Regions from separate parts of the Kocuria sp. CPCC 205231 genome, predicted to be linked through region 1. Evidence: predicted binding sites of a transcription regulator. Region 1 holds the regulator's gene; the other holds the start of a gene.
What was found. The regulator LexA, encoded in region 1, represses DNA repair genes until DNA is damaged. The targets are predictions, from matches to a motif close to TCGAACANNTGTTCGA.
Positions count from the first base shown of each region.

Region 2: RF640_RS14255 (LexA family protein) is a predicted target of LexA. The motif match lies at 3,946-3,961, and genes of this name have one in related genera.

Region 1 covers NZ_JAVKPP010000004.1:277,411-283,855, forward strand. Annotated here, with positions in the region: gene RF640_RS05905 (ATP-dependent DNA helicase) at 1-1,850, shown strand, start outside; gene lexA (transcriptional repressor LexA) at 2,001-2,780, opposite strand; gene RF640_RS05915 (hypothetical protein) at 3,125-3,553, shown strand; gene RF640_RS05920 (histidinol-phosphate transaminase) at 3,644-4,747, shown strand; gene hisB (imidazoleglycerol-phosphate dehydratase HisB) at 4,892-5,521, shown strand; gene hisH (imidazole glycerol phosphate synthase subunit HisH) at 5,518-6,285, shown strand; gene RF640_RS05935 (hypothetical protein) at 6,282-6,443, shown strand.
Region 2 covers NZ_JAVKPP010000014.1:12,804-19,248, reverse strand. Annotated here, with positions in the region: gene RF640_RS14275 (ArdC-like ssDNA-binding domain-containing protein) at 1-198, opposite strand, end outside; gene RF640_RS14270 (hypothetical protein) at 709-1,071, opposite strand; gene RF640_RS14265 (ParA family protein) at 1,083-1,874, opposite strand; gene RF640_RS14260 (Y-family DNA polymerase) at 2,211-3,470, opposite strand; gene RF640_RS14255 (LexA family protein) at 3,495-3,935, opposite strand; gene RF640_RS14250 (hypothetical protein) at 4,065-5,168, opposite strand; gene RF640_RS14245 (hypothetical protein) at 5,439-5,654, opposite strand; gene RF640_RS14240 (hypothetical protein) at 5,904-6,317, shown strand; gene RF640_RS14235 (hypothetical protein) at 6,317-6,445, shown strand, end outside.

The DNA.
Region 1 (6,445 bases):
ACCTGGCCCCGCTCGTGGAGCACGCCCAGCGCGCGGACAAGCCGGTGGTCGTGGCCACCGCGACGCTCGCGCTGCAGTCGCAGATCGTCGGCCGGGACGTGCCGCGCCTGCTGGCCGCCCTCGAGGGCGAGCTCGAGCGGGACGTGGACGTGGCCCTGCTCAAGGGCCGCAGCAACTACGCGTGCCTGCACAAGATCGAGGGCGGCTACCCGTCCGACGACGAGCCCGGCGCGCTCTTCGCGCTGCCCGACGCCGCCCCGCACCCCGGCCCGCCGCAGCCCGAGGCCGCCGAGAACCCCGGGCGGCTGGGGCAGGAGGTCCAGCGCCTGCGCGAGTGGGCCCGCGAGACCGGGACCGGCGACCGGGACGAGGTGCTCCCCGGGGTCAGCGACCGCGCCTGGCGCCAGGTGTCGGTCACGGCCAAGGAGTGCCTGGGCCGCAGCTGTCCCCTGGTCGAGGACTGCTTCGCGGAGCTCGCCAAGCAGCGGGCCGGTGAGGCCGACATCGTCATCACCAACCACGCCCTGCTCGCGATCAACGCGTTCGAGGGCATCACGGTGCTGCCCGAGCACGACGTCGTGGTCATCGACGAGGCCCACGAGCTCCAGGACCGGGTGACGGGCGCCGTCACCGGACAGCTCTCCGCGGCGATGGTCCGCTCGGCCGCCGCGTCCGCGCGCAAGCACACCTCCGCGAGCCCCGACTCGCTCACCGCCGGGGCCGCCAACCTCGAGGCCGCCCTGATGGGCGCTCCCGCCGAGCTGCTGCACCGCGGCCTCGGGGACGCCCAGGCGGCGGCCGTGGCCCAGATCCGGGACGCCGCCCGCACCGTGATGACCGAGTCCAAGGCCGGTCCCGGGGAGAAGGACGGGGACGCCGGCCGGCAGATGGCCCGCTCCCGGGTGAGCGACGTCCTCGACCTGGCCGAGCGGATCCTCGCCGCCGAGGAGCACCGCGAGGTGCTGTGGATCTCGCGCCAGGGCGGCTGGGAGCCGGGCCGCGGCTACGTGCCCGCGGAGGACACCGACCCGGCGACCCTGCACGTGGCCCCGCTCAGCGTGGCCGGCACCCTGCGGGAGGGGCTCTTCGACGGGCGCACCGTGGTCCTCACCTCCGCCACCCTGTCCGTCGGCTCGTCCTTCGACTCCGCCGCCGGCGCCCTCGGCCTGCGGGGCGAGGGCGCCCCGCGCTGGGAGGGCGTGGACGTCGGCAGCCCGTTCGACTACCCGAAGCAGGGCATCCTCTACCTCGCCAAGCACCTGGAGAAGCCCGGCCGCCGGCTCACGGAGGCCCAGCTGGACGAGATGCTGGCCCTGCTGGAGGCCTCCAGGGGCGGGGCCCTCGGGCTCTTCTCCTCCCGCCGGGCGGCGGAGGAGGCGGCCGAGGCGCTCCGCGGGCGCACCGACCTGCCGATCCTGTGCCAGGGGGAGTCCTCGCTCGCGGGACTCGTCCAGGAGTTCACCGACGACCCGGCCACGAGCCTGTTCGGCACGATGAGCCTGTGGCAGGGCGTCGACGTCCCGGGGGCCTCGTGCCGGCTCGTGATGATCGACCGGATCCCCTTCCCGCGCCCGGACGACCCGCTGGCGAGCGCCCGCAGCCGCGCCGCGGAACGGGCCGGCGGCAACGGGTTCATGTCCGTGTCCGCGACGCACGCGGCCGTGCGGCTCGCCCAGGGGGCCGGGCGGCTCATCCGCGCGGGCGGGGACCGGGGCGTCGTGGCGATCCTGGACTCCCGGATCGCGACCGCCCGCTACGGCGGCTTCCTCCGCGGGTCCCTGCCGCCGCTGTGGACCACCACGGACCGCCAGGTGGTGCTCGGCGCCCTGCAGCGGCTCTCCGTGGGCTGAGCACGTCCGGCGGACGCCCGGGGTCTCCCCGGACCGCGCCGGGCCCGCACGGGGTGCGGACAGCAGGAGGTGTCCGGACGGCGGCCGGCCCGGACGGCAACGGGCCCCCCCACCGGCGGCGGAGGGCCCGGGTCCCGGGCGTGCGGCGGCTCAGAGGCTGCGCAGCACCGAGACGACCTTGCCCATCACGGTGGCGTGGTCGCCGAGGATCGGCTCGTAGCGCGTGTTCTGCGGCAGCAGCCAGGTGTGGCCGTCCCGCTGGCGGAAGGTCTTGACCGTGGCCTCGTCGTCGAGCAGGGCGGCCACGATGTCACCGTTGTCGGCGGCGCTCTGCCGGCGCACCACCACCCAGTCGCCGTCGCAGATCGCGGCGTCGATCATCGAGTCGCCCTTGACGCGCAGCATGAACAGCTCGCCGTGCCCGACCAGCTGGCGGGGCAGCGCGAGGACGTCCTCCACGGACTGCTCGGCCGTGATCGGCCCGCCGGCGGCGATGTGGCCCACCAGGGGGACCATCGTCACGTCCGCCGAGGTGGACAGCTCGGCCACGGCGTTCTGGGCGGCGGGACGAGCGGTCCGGCTCGCCGGTGCCGCCGGGGCCTCCTGCGACGGCTCGGCGGACTCCGCCCCGGCGGTCCCGCGCAGCTGCAGGGGAGTGAGCACCTCCATGGCCCGCGGGCGCTTGGGGTCGCGGCGCAGATAGCCCAGCTTCTCGAGCTGGGCGAGCTGGTGGGTGACGCTGGAGAGCGAGGCCAGGCCCACGAGGTCCCCGATCTCCCGCATGGACGGCGGATAGCCGTGCTCGGCGATGGAGCGCTGGATGGCCTCGAGGATGGTGCGCTGGCGCACGGTGAGCCCGCGGCTGCGCGAGCGTGCCCCGGGGCGGGCGCCCCGGGCGCGGGGCTCCTCGGGGGTGGGGGGCTGGGCCATGGGAGCGTCGTCCTTTCCCGTCCGGCTGCAGGTGCCGCAGCCGGTCTGCGCGGTCCCGGTTCCGATGTCGGACCCGGGTGGTTCGATGGGTCCCGGTCGGCAGGCGCAGGGGATCCGCAGCGCGCGCCGGCCGGGGGCCCGGACCTGTCCTCAGCCTAGGCGACACGCCGTGTGTGTTCAAACATATGTACGACCCGCTGTCGACAGCATTCGCAGACACGTGCTAGACATGGGTCATCGGTATTCGAAAGTATGTTCGATCGAATGGAGGCCCGCGAGGGTCGTCGACCGGACCGGTGTTCGAGATCGCCCGCTCCGTGCGGGAACGTCAAGGAGTTCATGTCATGAGTGCCAGTGCCACCCTCACCGCCGTCGTCGCCCGCCGCCGCGAGTCCGCAGGATCCGCCCGGGGGCTCGGCCGTGCGCTCCGGCGGGCCCGTCCCGCCCGCTCCGCGTCCCGCACCCCGCTGACCCTGACCCGCCGCGGCCGCCTGGTGTTCCTGGGGCTGCCCGTCCTGGCCGGCTCCGCCGCCCTGGTGGTGCTCGCCGTGATCTTCCTCGTCCCCTCGACGGCCACGGCCACGAGCGCACCCGTCCCGGGCTCCGGGACCGAGCAGACCACCGTGTTCCCCGGGCAGAGCCTGTGGGAGCTCGCCGTGGCGGCCGATCCGGACCGGGACCCGCGGGAGGTCATGGACGAGATCGTGGAGCTCAACGACCTGGACAGCTCCGTGCTCGTGGCCGGCCAGCTCCTCGAGGTCCCGGCCGCCTGAGCCGCCCGCCCGATCAGCACGCCCCGCTCTGTACGCCCCGCTCTGTACACCCCGATCTGTACGCCCCGGGCGGAGCACTAAACTGTCCGGGTGACGCAGAACCTGGACCGACTCAACGCCCTCCCGCTCCGCGACGACCTGCGCGGCAAGACGCCGTACGGCGCCCCGCAGCTCGACGTCGCCGTGGCGCTCAACACCAACGAGAACACCCATCCGGTCCCGGCGGACGTGCACGCGGCGATCGTCCGGGAGGTCACCGAGGCGGCCTGGACCCTCAACCGGTACCCGGACCGCGAGTTCACCGCCCTGCGCGAGGAGCTCGCCGCGTACCTCGGCCACGGGCTCGGGCCCGGGAACCTGTGGGCGGCCAACGGGTCCAACGAGATCCTGCAGCAGATCCTGCAGGCCTTCGGCGGCCCGGGCCGCACCCTGCTCAGCTTCGTCCCCACCTACTCGATGTACCCGCTGCTGGCCTCCGGCACGCACACCGGCTTCGTCGCCGGGGAGCGGGCGGCGGACTTCGGCCTGTCCGCGGAGTCCGCGGCCGAGCAGGTGCGCCGGCACCGCCCCGACGTGGTCTTCCTCTGCTCGCCCAACAACCCGACCGGCACCGCGCTGGGCTCGGACGTGGTCACCGCCGTGTACGAGGCGGGGGAGGAGTTCCGCACCGTCGTGGTGATCGACGAGGCGTACGCGGAGTTCTCCCACGGCGGCACCCCCACCGCGCTCACGCTGCTCGAGGGCCGGCCCCGGCTGATCGTCTCCCGCACCATGAGCAAGGCGTTCGCGCTCGCCGGCGCCCGCCTCGGCTACTTCGCGGCGGCGCCGGAGGTCGCCGACGCCGTGCGCCTGGTCCGGCTGCCGTACCACCTCTCCGCCGTCACCCAGGCCACGGCCCTGGCGGCCCTGCGCCACTCGGAGTCGCTGCTGGCCAACGTGGAGGACATCAAGGTCCAGCGCGACCGGATCGTCGACGAGCTCAAGCGGATCGGGCTGGAGCCGGCCGAGTCGGACTCCAACTTCGTGTTCTTCGGCGGCATGGAGGACTCCCGGGCCGTGTGGGGGGAGCTGCTCGAGGACGGGGTGCTCGTGCGGGACGTCGGGATCCCCGGCCACCTGCGCGTCACCGCCGGCACCGAGGAGGAGACCACCGCGTTCCTGACCAGCATGGAGCGGATCGTCTCCGGCGGCTGAGGGGCCCCGGGGCCGGGTCCTCCCGACCCGGATAGCATGGAGGCAGACCACCACCACCGGGCCCGGGGCGCCGCCGTGCGTCCCGGCCCGGACCACCCGCGGCCCACCGACGGCCGTGCCGCGCCCGCGAGGAGTTCCCACCGAATGAGCGACCAGACCACCACCGGCACCCGTGCGCCCCGCCGCGCCGCCCTGGAGCGGCGCACGAGCGAGTCCACGGTGTCCGTCGAGATCGACCTCGACGGCACCGGCGAGAACGACATCGACACCTCGGTGCCCTTCTACGACCACATGCTCACCGCGCTGTCGAAGCACTCCCTGATCGACATGCGGATCCGGGCGACCGGGGACACCCACATCGACGTCCACCACACCGTCGAGGACACCGCGATCGTCCTCGGGGACGCCCTGCGCCAGGCGCTGGGCGAGAAGGCCGGGATCCGCCGGTTCGGCGAGGCCACCGTCCCGCTGGACGAGGCCCTGGCCAACGCCGTGGTCGACATCTCCGGCCGGCCCTACGCGGTGCACACCGGCGAGCCGGAGGGCCAGCAGTACCACCTCATCGGCGGGCACTTCACCGGCTCCATGGTCCAGCACGTCTTCGAGTCCCTGGCCCACCACGCCGGGATCTGCCTGCACGTCACGCTGCTGGCCGGCCGGGACCCGCACCACATCGCCGAGGCCCAGTTCAAGGCCCTGGCCCGCGCGCTGCGCCAGGCCGTGGAGCCCGATCCCCGGGTCCGCGGCATCCCGTCCACGAAGGGGGCCCTGTGAGCACCGACGGCACTACCGCGACCGACGGCGCCGGCCGGCCCACCGTCACGGTCCTCGACTACGGCGCCGGCAACGTGCGCTCGGCCGTGCGCGCCCTCGAGGCCGCCGGCGCGGACGTGGTGCTCAGCGCCGACCCCGAGGCGGTGCTCGACGCCGACGGCCTCGTGGTCCCCGGCGTCGGCGCGTTCGCCGCCGTCATGGACGGTCTGCGCTCCGTGGACGCGCTGCGCCTGATCGGCCGCCGCCTCGCCGGCGGACGGCCCGTGCTGGGCATCTGCGTGGGCCTGCAGGTCCTCTTCGACTCCGGGGTGGAGCACGGCCAGGAGACCGAGGGCATGGGCGAGTGGCCCGGCGTCGTCGAACGGCTGAAGGCCGACGTCGTCCCGCACATGGGCTGGAACACGGTCGACCCGCCCGAGGGCAGCGTCCTGTTCCGGGGCATCGAGGACCAGCGCTTCTACTTCGTGCACTCCTACGGGGTGCAGGAGTGGGACTTCCCGCAGAGCATCCAGAAGATGCGGCCGCCGCAGGTCACCTGGTCCGACCACGGCGGGCGCTTCATCGCCGCTGTGGAGAACGGGGCCCTGTGCGCCACGCAGTTCCACCCCGAGAAGTCCTCCGAGGCGGGCATCCAGCTGCTGCGCAACTGGCTCGGCACCCTGCCGCGCACGGGACGCCTCGACCACCTCAAGGCCGGCGACCCCCTCGGCGGGGACACCCTGGCCGGCCGGCCGACCCTGGAGAGCCAGGACGGCGCCGCGTGAGCGCGGCCGTCGTCGTCATGGTGCTCGGGGCGTTCGTCGCCGGCGGCGCCATCTCGTTCCACCAGCAGCGCAAGCCGCTGTGGACGGTCGTCCTCCTGGCCGCCGTCGCGGCGGCCCTCGTCGGCTACGGCTGGTACGCCTGGTTCCAGGGCCGCTGAGC
Region 2 (6,445 bases), on a different contig from region 1:
CGCGTGCGGGCACTGGGCGGTGATCAGCAGAACGTTGTTGATGCTGAAATTGTGGAAGCTGGCGGCGTAGTCCAGGAACTTCTGCCACTCCCCCGAGGTCGCCAGGCCCTCGACCTGGTTGGCCAGCTTCTCGTGCAGGGCCTTCGCCTCGGCCTGACGCTGCTCGGCGGTCTTGCGGGTCTTGTTCTTGGTGGTCATTGGTTTTACCTTCCGTGTTTTCGGCCTTTCTTATATTTCTATACTAGTCCCCCCGCGTAAATATGACAAGCCTTTTTCTTGGTTTGTTGACTCTTTGGTGACACGCGGCCGGCATTTATTCGACTTTTAGGCGCGGGGCGCCCCGCGCCCCAGGATGTGCGCAGGGGGTCCCTTTGGCGCTTTGGGACGGGTGTGTGCTGGGTGTGGGCCCCGAGCCTTTTCGGGGGTCTCCACGCGCCGCCAGTAGCTCGATGCGCGGCCCTGGCCTGGCACCTCATCCCGTCGCCTGTCCTTGGAAGAAAGAACCCGGCCCACTGCCGCTAATGCAGCCGGAGAACCGCAGTCCGGCGACCATGGGAAACTCCCCGCTGCTCTTCTTGCGGCGGCCGCGAATGGATGAAGGCCGACCCGTAGCTAGTCGGTCGGCCTTCGTCCAGGTGCGCCTTATGTGTCATTGTGCCTTTGCGACAGATAGGCAGAGTGGCACATAGGCATCATGTTGCAGAGTGCCTACTGACTGCGTGGACGTCCTGGGCTGAGCACTCCGGGGCCGGTGAACTCCTCGACGCCGTACTTGGTGTGCAGGTCATCTAGGGAAGTGGTGAGCAGTCCGGTGATCCAGTCAGACCAGGAAACGCCGGGGCCGGCGTCGATGACGTAGGCCCTTTTCAGCTCGGTGAGCAGAGGTTTCGGCACTGTCACGCGGAGACGGTCACGCTGCTCGGTGGTCAATGTGGGCTGCGGTGGCGTTTCGGGTTGGGGTGCCGGTTCAGCAGCTGGAGCGGGCGCCTCCTGCTCCGGTGCCGTTGGCGCGATAGGGTCCGCACCGCTGCGACGGCGACGGGAGGCTTTGGGTGCGTGCTGGGTCGGCATCGGTGGATCTCCTAGGCAGTGAGGGTCCGGTAGTGACGGTCATAGAGCTCTACGATCGGCTTGGCGTCAGCGCCCATTTGGCTCAGAGACACTCCGGCTTGAATGGCTCGGCTGATAATGACGCGCTGCGGCACCGGAGGGTCCAGCAATAGATCCCCAAATTGCTCGGCCAAGGACAGTCTCCAGTGCCGGTCTTCAATGACGTTGGATCGCCATTTATTGACCAGCACCGCAGAAAGCGTCACGGGTACTTGGTAGTGCTGGCGGACTCGGGCCACGCTTTCCTCGATTTCCACGAGTGCGTCAGCAGAGAAAAGGGTGGGCTCGGTGACGGCCAGGACGCGATCGGCGGCTGCCAATGCAGCCAGGGTGAGAGCTCCGATATTGGGTGGGCAGTCGATGAGCACGACGTCATAGCCGGCGGCGACCTCGCTGGCCTGAATGGCATCGTGCAGCAGTTTCACCCTGGCGGGGGTGCGCGGATTCTGGGTGAGGTCCCGCTCGACGGCAGCAAGATCCCGATCCACGGTGGGAGCCAGATCTAGCCCGGACCATGCGGTGGACACGATGACGTCGGCAAGTGGAGCGGGTTCATCTTCGGTGAGTACGTCAGCGGTGATGGGCTGACCGTCCGGTATCTCTTGGTCATAGAGAGTCCGCGTGAGGTTGCCCTGGGGGTCTAGGTCGATAGCGAGTACTCGGGCGCCGGCGCGGCAGCCGGCGTGGGCGAGGTTGGCGGTGGTCGTTGTCTTACCGACTCCGCCCTTCTGCTGAGCTACGGCGATGGTGAGCGGAGGAGCCATGCCAGAGCCACCTTTCCAGTTGTGCCTTTGTGACTCATAGGCATGGTGCCTATGAGTCTCTTCCTTTACTACCTTATGCCATCGTGCCTTTATGACACATTGGCACGGAGTGTCGGTTGTTCTTGGGTTCGCACGCTGGAATGAGCCTGTCCACAACGGCCGGGATTTGAGGTGAGCTTGCGGCGGAAGGAGCCTGGCCGTTGTGGACAGGCGGGATGCTGGGTCCCGGTGTCCATGGGTGCGGGAAAAGCCAGGGGCGCGATGGAGCTTTTGCCGTGCACATGTGGGCACGGGGACGCGGGCCGCATCCACGGTGGTGCGGTCGGTCATGGGCGCTCAGCTGACCGTGCGCAGCTCTGCCCAGTCGGTGGTGTAGCTAGGAGAAAGGTCGGCCTGCCGGCTGCGCCATGGGGCAGGGGAGTGGGTGCCGAGTCGGCCCAAAGCGAGGGTGGCACTGCCAAAGCGACGGTTCACGGCGTCGATCAACTCACCGAGGGGTGCTGGTTGTTCGATGACGCCGGGCAGCACGGGCACGGCCCCCTCGGGGGCGAGGTCCATGCAGAGGATGCCGGCGCGCATGTACTGCATCCCGTGCATGAGCTTGGGCACCAGGGCCGCCCGAGCGGCGGCCACCAGGGGAGTGGGCTCGTTGGTGGGCACGGCCAGGCGCACGTGCGCGGAGACGTTATGCGTGGGCCCGGGCCGATGCGGGGAGGTGGTGGCGAAGACGGTGAAGCGCCCAGTGACCTCGCTTTCTTTGCGCAGCCGGCGGGAGGCGCGCTGGGCGAACTCGGCCACCGCGGCCCCGACGATCTCCGGGTCCCAGATGGGGTCCGGGAAGGACCGGGAGACCAGGATCTGCTGCTTGGTGGCCACCTCGTCCTCGACGGGGATAGCGGGGAAACCGTTGAGCTCCAGGACAGTGCGCATCTGCACCACGGAGAACTTGTGGCGGATGGCCGCCGGGTCGGCATCACGCAGCTGGGCGATGGTCTGGATTCCCATCGCCTCCAGCCGCTTGGCCAGCCTTTCGGCGATGCCCCAGACCTCGGTGACCGGCAGGGCCGCCATGAGCCAATCCCAGTACCCCTCCGGCGCCTGGTCCCAGTGCACCACTCCACCGGTGGCGGGCAGCTTCTTCGCGGCCTCGGTGGCGATCTTCGCCCGCGTCTTCGAACTCGCAATCCCGATGCTCACCGGCAGCCCGACATTGCGGGCCACGGTGGCTTTGAGCCGGCGCGCCCACCGCACCTGTTCTGCGGGTGTCCCGTCGGGTGGGATGAGGAAGCATTCGTCGATGGAGTACACCTCCTGCCCCCGCGCGTGGCGTGCCAGCAGCAGCATCACCCGCTCGGACAGGTCGGCGTAGAGCTGGTAGTTGGAGGACCGTTTTTCCAGTCCCCACCGGGCCGCATTGGCGCGCAGCTGGAACCAGGGGTCACCCATCTTGATCCCCAGGGCCTTCGCCTCCGCAGAACGGGCGACGACACAGCCGTCGTTGTTGGAGAGCACCACCAGCGGCTTACCCGCCAGAGAGGGCTCGAACAGTGCCTCACAGGAAGCATAGAAATTATTGACGTCCACCAGGGCAATCACCGGTTACCACCTTGTCTGGCCCGGCTAATGCAGTTTCCGGGAATGGACATGGTGGATCGAGTAGGTCACCACACCCCACACCTGGAGCTGGGTCATCGAGGGAATCGTGATGTCGGGATAAGCGGGATTCTCCGCGTGGAGGACCACGCCGTGTTCGTAGACGTGCAGGCGTTTGACGGTGAACTCGTCGTCGTAGACGGCGATCACCACATCACCGTGTTTGGGGGTGATGGATCGGTCCACGAGGATTTCGTCCCCGTGGTAGATCCCTGCTCCTTCCATGGAGTCTCCGGTGACCCGGAATGCGTAGGTGGAGGTGACGTCTCTGATCAGGACCTCGTTGAGGTCGATCCGGCCGTCGTCAAAGCTGTCCTGGGCAGGGGAGGGGAAGCCAGCCGGGACTCGGACCAGGACCGCAGAGACCAGCACAGGGCGGTCAATGGTGAGCGGAACTGGGTGTCTCATGCCGCCAGGATAGAACACCTATTCGATAGTCAGGCCAATATGTGCATTTAGTTCGTATACATATGCGGTTTGACTAGTGCTGACGGGGCGGATTCTCCCCCGCCGACCGGACACGCCAAGGGGGCCCGGCTATGGAACCGAGACGGACGCAGCAGCCGCTTGGTTTTGGCCGGCGGCGATCTGGGCGGCCCAGCGTTGCCGGAACGGTCGGCGGGGGCCAGGGGCGGGGGAGTTCGCTGGGACGGCCGCGGAGGCAGCGATGCGGGCCGTGTAGCGTTCGGCGGCCGCGCGTGCTGCCGCGCGGCGCTGGGCGGCCTCGGCGGCGACCCGCTGGTCGCGGGACCGCAGGGGGGTGCCGTCGGGGTGGGTCCAGGCGCGCATCCGGGCGGCCAGCCAGGCGGCGGGATTCTCGATGCCCTCCACGGTGAGGAAGCCGTAGCGGGTGCCCTGAGGCGTCCAGTCCAGGGCGGTGAGCACGTCGGCGATGGTCCACCCGGCCTCGAAGAACGGCTTGCACACGCTTCCAACGTGGGCGGTGGTGAGCTGGCGCAACACGATGGCCTCGTGCTGGAGCTCCAGGGCAGCCGCCCGCTGAGCCTCCTTCCGCGCCCGACGGGTCACCCGCCTCGTCAAGGGCTCCGTCGTTGCATGACGGGGCCATAGCGGGGCTGTACGACGGCTCAGGGCGGCGACCACCTCGCGCCGCTGTGCGGCGCGCTTTCGGGTGGGTCGCGGCGCAGCCGCGTCCTTCGGGGAAACCTCTTCGCGCGCGTGCGGGGAAAGACTCTCCCACTTCGTGGGGACCGGGGTGTCAGTTAGTTCCACAGGCTCAAGGGCCGGCTGCGGGGTGCTGTGGATGAGCGCGTAGACGGGGGCCTCGCCCTGGGTGCGGCCGGTGGCACGCGGGGTGCGCCCCGCGCTGCGGCCGGTGGCCACCACGGCCAGCAGCCCGCAGTCGCGCAGGTGGCGGATCACCCGCGCCACGGTGGAGCGGGAGCGATCGATCTTCGCAGCGACCCAGTCCCAGGTCGTGCGCCAGGTGCGCGAGGCGGGGTCCTGCTGGCGGCAGATGATCTCCACCACGGCCAGCAGGTTCGCCCGGGCATCGGCACGGATCAACTCCAGGCTGGGGTGCTCCAGCACGGCCCGGCGCCAGGCGGCGATGTGCTTGGCGAGCTGGCAACCCTTGGGCACCGCCCGCAGCACGACCGCCTTGGACTGCTCGTGTTCCACCCGCACCCGCCGGCGATGTGAGGGGAACTTCCCAGCGGTCTCGAGGGCAGCGTCAGGGGTGGAATGTGACCGAAAATCGGCGTGACTGAGTGAAGAGGGGTCCATTTGCGGACGCGCCTCAGGTACACTAGGGGACACAACAGTCCCCTGGTATTGGATTCATGACAGGTTCCGATTCAGTTAGCTGTTGGAACGGCTGTCGCGAGTTTGGCGACCTGAGACAGCCGAATGACTTCGACGGCCCGCCCTGCCAGGCGGGTCGTCAGTCGTTTAAGCGGAATTAGCCAGCGGTAGGCGCGGCTCCTCCCTGTTGTCGAGCTTGTTGGACCTTCCAGCGTCGCGGTCGATCAAGGCGCCGATGTATTCGGCCATGCTGAGCCCCGCCTGGTGCGATGCTTCGATCGCCGCGCGGTGCTGTTCTGGAGACACACGCGCCATCAGGGCCACCTTGTGGCCCTGCAACTTCGGCTGCTGGTACTCGGTCATGGGTCGATCATGGCATATCGACACTGCTACCGATAGCGGTATCAGGTGTGTCTCGGTGATTTTTCATCCCTCCGGTACACGAGTCAAGCAGCGATGGCCTGAGTCACCTACGGCCAGGCGCAAAGTGCTACGCGGCTTGCATCCACCCTAATACATGTTGAACATGTTCAACATAAACATGTTCAAGTTCCAGGTAGCCTGGAGGGCATGTCTTGGCTAGGGGGAACTGTTTCCCGTTCCGACTCCGATGTGCTGGCTGAGCTGCCGGACCATCTCACCTGGGAGGGTCTTCATCTGGAGGTGCAGCGTCGGCACGGCAAGCCCATCCACATCGAGCCGGCGCCGGCGTGGTTGGGTCAGGACGTCACGGGGTTGTGGCTGGAGATGGCTGAGCGGTCCTGGATTTTCCATGCTGCCGGGAAAAGCAAGCTGCTGCGCCGGCACGTGATCCTGCACGAGTACGGACACATCCTCCTCATGCACGGTGGATGCGAGCTGACGCTGGGGAACGCCTTCGCCCACATCGGGGGCTCCCGACGGATCAAGACCCTTCTCGGGCGGTCCTCGACCTGGACGGCCCAGGAGATCGCGGCAGAGAACGCCGCCACGAGGTTGGCCGCCCGACTGATCCAGCAGGTGGATCCTCTGCTCGAGGCCTTCTGATGAGCCTCGGAGCGGTGTTGAGTCTGCTCAAGGCCGTGGCGTTCCTCTTCGCCGCCGTGGCAGTGGTCGTTCGTCTGCCACGAGTGGCGCGGCGACGCCGAGTGGACTTCGTCTGGGTGGGCACGGCG